Linked DNA regions of Prosthecodimorpha staleyi. The protein of the gene in region 1 interacts with the protein of each later gene in a pairwise test. Links are inferred from orthologs where the notes say so. Each region holds a gene or a part of one and is shown in the gene's direction. Other genes may lie near its edges.

Evidence for each region.
Region 2: the proteins of parE (region 1) and dhaK interact in binary tests that used the Escherichia coli proteins (3 or more experiments, as listed by UniProt). The link is inferred for Prosthecodimorpha staleyi from one-to-one orthologs.

Annotation. Positions count from the first base shown.
Region 1 is NZ_JAHHZF010000014.1:85,189-88,426, reverse strand. What follows is about bases 36-2,961. They hold parE (DNA topoisomerase IV subunit B), read left to right. Parts: upstream 36-431; coding sequence 432-2,492; downstream 2,493-2,961. Other genes in these bases: KL771_RS24295 (DUF1513 domain-containing protein), read right to left, coding at 2,623-2,961; KL771_RS24305 (hypothetical protein), read left to right, coding at 36-154. In the rest of the region: more of KL771_RS24305, read left to right, coding at 1-35; more of KL771_RS24295, read right to left, coding at 2,962-3,238. UniProt on the Escherichia coli protein: Topoisomerase IV is essential for chromosome segregation; it is the principal protein responsible for decatenating newly replicated chromosomes. It relaxes supercoiled DNA.
Region 2 is NZ_JAHHZF010000013.1:84,702-87,990, reverse strand. Bases 283-3,259 are described here. They hold dhaK (dihydroxyacetone kinase subunit DhaK), read left to right. Parts: upstream 283-1,264; coding sequence 1,265-2,254; downstream 2,255-3,259. Other genes in these bases: KL771_RS23310 (CHASE2 domain-containing protein), read right to left, coding at 3,113-3,259; KL771_RS23315 (FecR family protein), read left to right, coding at 2,457-3,104; KL771_RS23325 (hypothetical protein), read left to right, coding at 805-1,230; ptsP (phosphoenolpyruvate--protein phosphotransferase), read left to right, coding at 283-808. Also shown: more of ptsP, read left to right, coding at 1-282; more of KL771_RS23310, read right to left, coding at 3,260-3,289. UniProt on the Escherichia coli protein: Dihydroxyacetone binding subunit of the dihydroxyacetone kinase, which is responsible for the phosphoenolpyruvate (PEP)-dependent phosphorylation of dihydroxyacetone via a phosphoryl group transfer from DhaL-ATP.

The DNA of each region.
Region 1 (3,238 bases):
GACCGGCCAGGACTGGGGCGTGGCCGTTGCCATCGCCGGTTCGCTGCTGACGATCGGCGCGATGCTGGTCTTCGCCATCGCCGTGTTCCGGGCGACCGGTTCGAGCCGCGCCCAGACTCTGGACGCGATCGAGCCGGGCTATGCCGGCCGCTGAACGCATCACGGTCGTCGCCCCGGTCTGACGCCGGCCGGGGCGGTGCTCGTCGGATGCCCTGGACCGCCCGATGCGCGGTGAGAGCCTCCGGCGGCGGGCGATGCGGCCCTCGGCGCTGGCCATGCGGCACCCGTTGCGGCCATGCGGCCCCGTGGGAACGGGCCGGCCCGTCGCGAACATTCAGAGAACAAATGCTTCCGGTCCGGTTTCGCCCGTGCGACAATCATGGGCGATTCGTGATAGACCGCGCCGACGACATCATCGACCGAAAGCCCGAATGGCCAAGCCGCAGGATCTTTTCGCCAAGCTGCCCGAATCCGACCGGCCCGAAGCCAGCAGGCCCGTACCGGCGCCCCCGCCGCCCAAGCCCGTGCGGTCGGTGCCCGCCCGCGGCACCATGCCGGGCGAGGCGGATTACAACGCCTCGCATATCGAGGTTCTCGAAGGGCTGGAGCCGGTCCGGCGCCGTCCCGGCATGTATATCGGCGGCACGGACGAGAAGGCGCTGCATCACCTCTTCGCCGAGGTGATCGACAATTCGATGGACGAGGCCGTCGCCGGCCATGCCAGCTTCATCGAGGTGCGGCTGGAGGCCGACGGCACGCTGTCGGTGGCCGACAATGGCCGCGGCATCCCGGTCGACCCGCATCCGAAATACCCGGGCAAGTCGGCGCTCGAAGTCATCATGACCATGCTGCATTCCGGCGGCAAGTTCGACGGCAAGGCCTACGAGACCTCCGGCGGCCTGCACGGCGTCGGCGTCTCGGTGGTCAATGCGCTGTCCGAATGGCTGGAAGTGGAGATCGCCAAGAACCGGCGGCTCTACCGGCAGCGCTTCTCGCGCGGGCATCCGACGACCGCGCTGGAGGAACTGGGCGAGGTCATGAACCGGCGCGGCACCACGGTGCGGTTCCGGCCGGACCCGCAGATCTTCGGCGAGGGTGCGCGCTTCGATCCGGCCCGGCTGTTCCGCATGGCCCGGTCGAAGGCCTATCTGTTCGGCGGGGTGGAAATCCGCTGGTCCTGCGCGGCCGAACTGGTCCAGGGCCAGGACACGCCCGACAAGGCGGTGTTCCATTTCCCCGGCGGCCTCAAGGACTTCCTGGCCGAGCGGCTGAAGGACGAGCGGCTGGTCACCGACGACGTCTTCGCCGGCAAGACCGCCAAGACCTCCGGTCACGGCGCGGTCGAATGGGCGGTCGCCTGGTTCGCCGGCGACGGCTTCGTCTCTTCCTACTGCAACACCGTACCGACGCCGGAGGGCGGCACCCACGAGCAGGGCCTGCGCGTCGCCCTGCTGCGGGGCTTGCGCGCCTATGCGGATCTGGTCGGCAACAAGCGCGCCGCCATCCTGACCACCGACGACGTGATGACCACCGCCGGCGCGATGCTGTCGGTCTTCATCCGCGAGCCGGAATTCGTCGGCCAGACCAAGGACAAGCTGGCCACCGCCGAAGCGACCCGGATCGTCGATACGGCGATCAAGGATGCCTTCGACCATTGGCTCGGCGGCTCCAAGGTGCAGGCCGACCGGCTCCTGGAATGGTCGATCGAGCGCGCCGACGAGCGGCTGCGCCGGCGCCATGAAAAGGAGGTTCTGCGCAAGACCCCGATCCGCAAGCTGCGCCTGCCCGGCAAGCTGGCCGATTGCTCGGACACGGCCGCGCAGGGCTCGGAACTGTTCATCGTCGAAGGCGATTCGGCCGGCGGTTCGGCCAAGCAGGCGCGCGACCGGCGCAGCCAGGCAGTGCTGCCGCTGCGCGGCAAGATCCTCAACGTCGCCAACGCCACGCGCGACAAGCTCGGCGCCAACCAGCAACTGGCCGATCTGGTCCAGGCGCTCGGCTGCGGCGTCGGCAAGGCCTGGCGGCAGGAGGACCTGCGCTACGACAAGATCATCGTGATGACCGATGCCGATGTCGACGGCGCCCACATCGCCTCGCTGCTGATCACCTTCTTCTATCGCGAGATGCCGGACCTGATCCGCAAGGGTCATCTGTTCCTGGCCGTGCCGCCGCTCTACCGGCTGACGCACGGCTCCAAGACCATCTATGCCCGCGACGACGCCCACAAGGACGAGCTTCTGGCGACGGTCTACCGCAACAAGAAGCCGGAGGTCGGCCGCTTCAAGGGTCTCGGCGAGATGATGCCGTTCCAGTTGAAGGAAACCACCATGGACCCGAAGTCCCGCACGCTGCTGCGCGTGCAGGTGATCGAGGGCCAGGAGGATGCGACCCGGGATTCGGTCGAACGGCTGATGGGCAACAAGCCGGAGGCCCGCTTCGCCTTCATCACCGAGCGCGCCGCCTTCGCCAACGACATCGACCTCGACATCTGACGACCGGTCGCCCGGAAGCCGGGCCGACCGGGGCCGGGCGGACGGGGTTTCGAGAGGCGCGGATGCAGGATGTCCTGAGCCGCGCGGCTCGCATGGCGGCCAGCGGGGGAGCCGGGCCTGCCCGGCGGCATCAGAGCGAGAGGAGGTGGTTGTCCCACATCCAGCGGCCTGCATCGCTGCCGCCGAGCCGGGCGAGATCCCCGGCCGACGCCCGGGCGAGGCGCAGGCCGGAGGCGCCGCCGGAGAGCATGAACAGGCCCCGATCGGGAGCCGCCGCCAGCCCGCAGGCGTCGGTCAGGCGGCTCATGCCGAGGAAGCGCCGTCCCGGCACGTCCCAGTAGCCGACCGCCCCGCCCTTCGGGCTCGCCGCCGCCAGGATGCTGCCGGAGGCGTCGAAGGCGACCGAGCCGATATAGTTCTCGAACAGCATGTTGGCGTCTTCGGGCACCGGCAGCAGGTCCAGCCGCCCGGTCCGCGTCAGCACGCCGACCAGTTCGGGCGCCGCCTCGGCGTCGCCGGCAAATTGGCAGCCGAAGCCGACGGTGCCGTCCGGGGCGACCGCGATGTGGCGCAGACTGGACAGCCGGAAAGCCTCCGGCAGCTCAAAGGCGTCGGCCAGACTGCCGTCGCGCCGCAGCAATGCCAGGTTGGGGCGCATGGCGTCGAGATTGAGAATGTCGCGGCCGGTCTCCGGATGGGTGCGGATGCCGCCATTGGCGACCGCCACCAGATCACCGCCCGGCATC
Region 2 (3,289 bases), on another replicon or contig:
GAGCGATCTCGCCGGGCTCGATCCGGCGCTCTGCGACGGCATCGGGCTGGTGCGCACCGAATTCCTGTTCCACGGCCGCGGCGGCGACGACCTGCCCGGCGAGGACGAGCAGTTCGAGGCCTACCGGGCGATCCTTGCCTGGGCCGACGGCCGGCCGGTGACCATCCGCACGCTCGATGCCGGCGGCGACAAGCCGATCCCCGGCTACACGCTCGACGGCGAGGCCAATCCGTTCCTCGGCCTGCGCGGCGTGCGCCTGTCGCTCGCCCGCGAGGCGGTGTTCCGCGTCCAGTTGCGCGCGCTGCTGCGCGCCGCCGCGCACGGAGCGCTCAAGATCATGATCCCGATGGTCGCCGTGCCGGCCGAGATGGCCGCCGTGCGGACGTTGGTCGAGGAGGAAGCGGCAAGTCTCGCCACGGCCGGCACCCCACCCGGCCGGTTCGAGCTCGGCATGATGGTCGAGGTGCCGGCGGCGGCGCTGACGCTCGATCTGTTCGCAGTCGACTTCGTGTCGATCGGCTCCAACGATCTCGTGCAGTATCTGATGGCCGCCGGGCGCGATTCCACCGCCGTGGCGGCATTGGCCGATCCGCTCGCCCCCGCGGTCCTGCGCGTGATCGAGACCGTCGCGCGCGAGGCCGCCGCGCGCGGCGTGCCGGTCAGCCTGTGCGGCGATGCCGGCGGCGATCCGGCCGCGATCCCGCATCTGCTCGCCGCGGGCCTGCGCGTGCTGTCGATGGGCGCGGCCGCCGTGCCGCGCGCCAAGGCGGCGATCCGAGCAACGACCTTGCCGGGCCGCCGGCCATGAGCGTGCAGGACGCCGCCACCCCGGGCCCGGACGGCCATCCGGCGGTCGCCGCCTACAAGGCGGTGCTGCGCGAGGTGCTCGGCAAGCGCCCCTCCGGCATGCGCCGGCGCCTCGCCGAGGCGCTGGAGCGCAATCCGAGCTTCGTCAGCCAGATCGCCAATCCCGCCTATCCGACGCCGATCCCGGTCGCCCATGTCGAGACGATCCTGGAGATCTGCCATTTCTCTGCGGCCGAGCGCGCCCGTTTCCTGGCCGCCTACGAGGAGGCGCATCCGCGCCGCGCGCGCCGGCCGGCCGAGGCGCGCCGCCACCGGACCCTGGCGCTGCGCCTGCCGGATTTCGAGGATGCCAAGAAAAACAAGGTGATGGACGACATGATCCACGATCTCGTCGCACGCATCGCCAAGCTGGTCGAGGATTGAGGTCCCGGCCGGCGCGAACAGCAGGGAGACGTCCATGAAGAAGCTGATCAACGCCGTCGATACCGTCCTGTCCGAAAGCCTCGCCGGCTTCGTGCGCGCGCATGCCGACATCGTGACGCTCGGCGACGAGGGCAAGTTCGTGCGCCGACGCTTCCCCGTGCGCGGCAAGGTGGCGCTGATCTCCGGCGGCGGTTCCGGCCACGAGCCGCTGCATGCCGGCTTCGTCGGCCACGGCATGCTCGATGCCGCCTGCCCGGGCCAGGTCTTCACCTCGCCGACGCCGGACCAGATGCTCGCCGCCGCAGAGACCGTCGATGGCGGCGCCGGCGTCCTCTACATCGTCAAGAATTACGAGGGCGATGTGATGAATTTCGAAATGGCCGCCGAGATGGCGTCCGGCCCGGTCGCCCGCATCCTGACCGACGACGACGTGGCCGTGGAGAGCTCGACCTGGTCGACCGGCCGGCGCGGCGTCGCCGGCACCATGGTGGTCGAGAAGATCGTCGGCGCCGCCGCCGAGGCTGGTTACGATCTCGACGCCTGCAAGGCGCTCGGCGACCGCGTCAACCAGGCGACCCGCTCGATGGGCGTGGCGCTGACCAGCTGTACCGTGCCGGCCGCCGGCAAGCCGACCTTCACGCTCGGCGAGAACGAGATGGAGATGGGCGTCGGCATTCATGGCGAGCCGGGCCGCCGCCGCGTGCCGCTGACGCCGGCCGCCGAGATCGCCGCGGAGATGATCGGCGCCATCGTGCATGATTTCGGCGATTTCGCCGGGTCCGACGTGCTCCTGCTGGTCAACGGCTTCGGCGGCACGCCGGCCATGGAGCTCTACCTGATGTTCGACAACGCCGCCCGCATGCTGGACAAGCACGGGCTGCGCGTCGCCCGCTCGGCGGTCGGCAACTACGTCACCTCGCTCGACATGGCCGGCTGCTCGCTGACCGTCACCAAGCTTGATACCGAGACGGCCCGCCTCTGGGACGCCCGCGTCCACACCGCCGCCCTGCGCTGGGGCATGTGAGGCGACGCGGCGGCGCCAAGGCCCGACGCTCCTGCTCGCGGAGTGCGCCGGGCCCTGCATGCTCATTGACCGGCGCTCTTGCAGCACCGGCGAGGCCAGCCGCCCGTACCGAAGTCCGGGTCCGTCCGGTCATGTTCCGTTCAGGCACCGGATGCCACGGTCCTGCGTCGGCCGCCGGAGGGCCGGCAGGGAGACGCAGCGCATGGAACCTTCGCAAAGCCTTTCGCGAACGCGCCTGACGCGACGGGAACTCATCGCCACCGCCCTGCTGGCCACCGCCCCGGGATCGGTCGTATTGGCCGGCTCCGCATCGGCTGCGACCGCCGGCCGGATCGGTGCCGTGCAGGAGGTGATCGGCGACGCCTTCGCACGCGGCGATGCGGCCGAAAGGCGCCTCGCGGCTGCGGCCGACCTCTATCTGCAGGACATGGTCTGGACCGGGACCGAGGCGCGCCTTGCCATGAAACTCGGCCTCGCCACCACGGTGCGCCTCGGCGCGCGCAGCCGGCTGGTGATCGACCGCTTCATCGCCGACATGGGCGGGGTGCTCGACCTCGCCGACGGCGCGGTGCTGTTCGACCGTCCGGAAACCGCCCCCAAGGTCGACGTGAAGATGCGCTCGGCCTATGGGGTGATCGCGGTGCGCGGCACGCGCTTCTTCGCCGGCCCGAGCCGCGGCGCCTTCGGCGTCTTCGTCGAGCGGGGCGCCGTTACGGTCGCGGCGGCGGGCGTGACCCGAATGCTGGCCGCCGGCGAGGGCACCGACATCCCGGCTCCCGGCCGGCCGCCGAGCCCGGTCGCCCGCTGGGGTGCGCCGCGCATCGCCGAGGCGATGGCGAGCGTGCTCTGAGAAGCCCTTCAGCCAGTTGATCCGCCGCCGAGCCGGGCCACCCAGCCGGCCAGCACGGCGTCATCGGGATGCGCGGCCGCCAGGACCGCGAAAGCCGCGGCGGCGCCGGCCGGATCGTCGTCGGTCCGCGCGAAGGCTGCCGCATAGCCGGCGATCAGGTCCGCCGGCGCGCTGTCCGGCCAGGG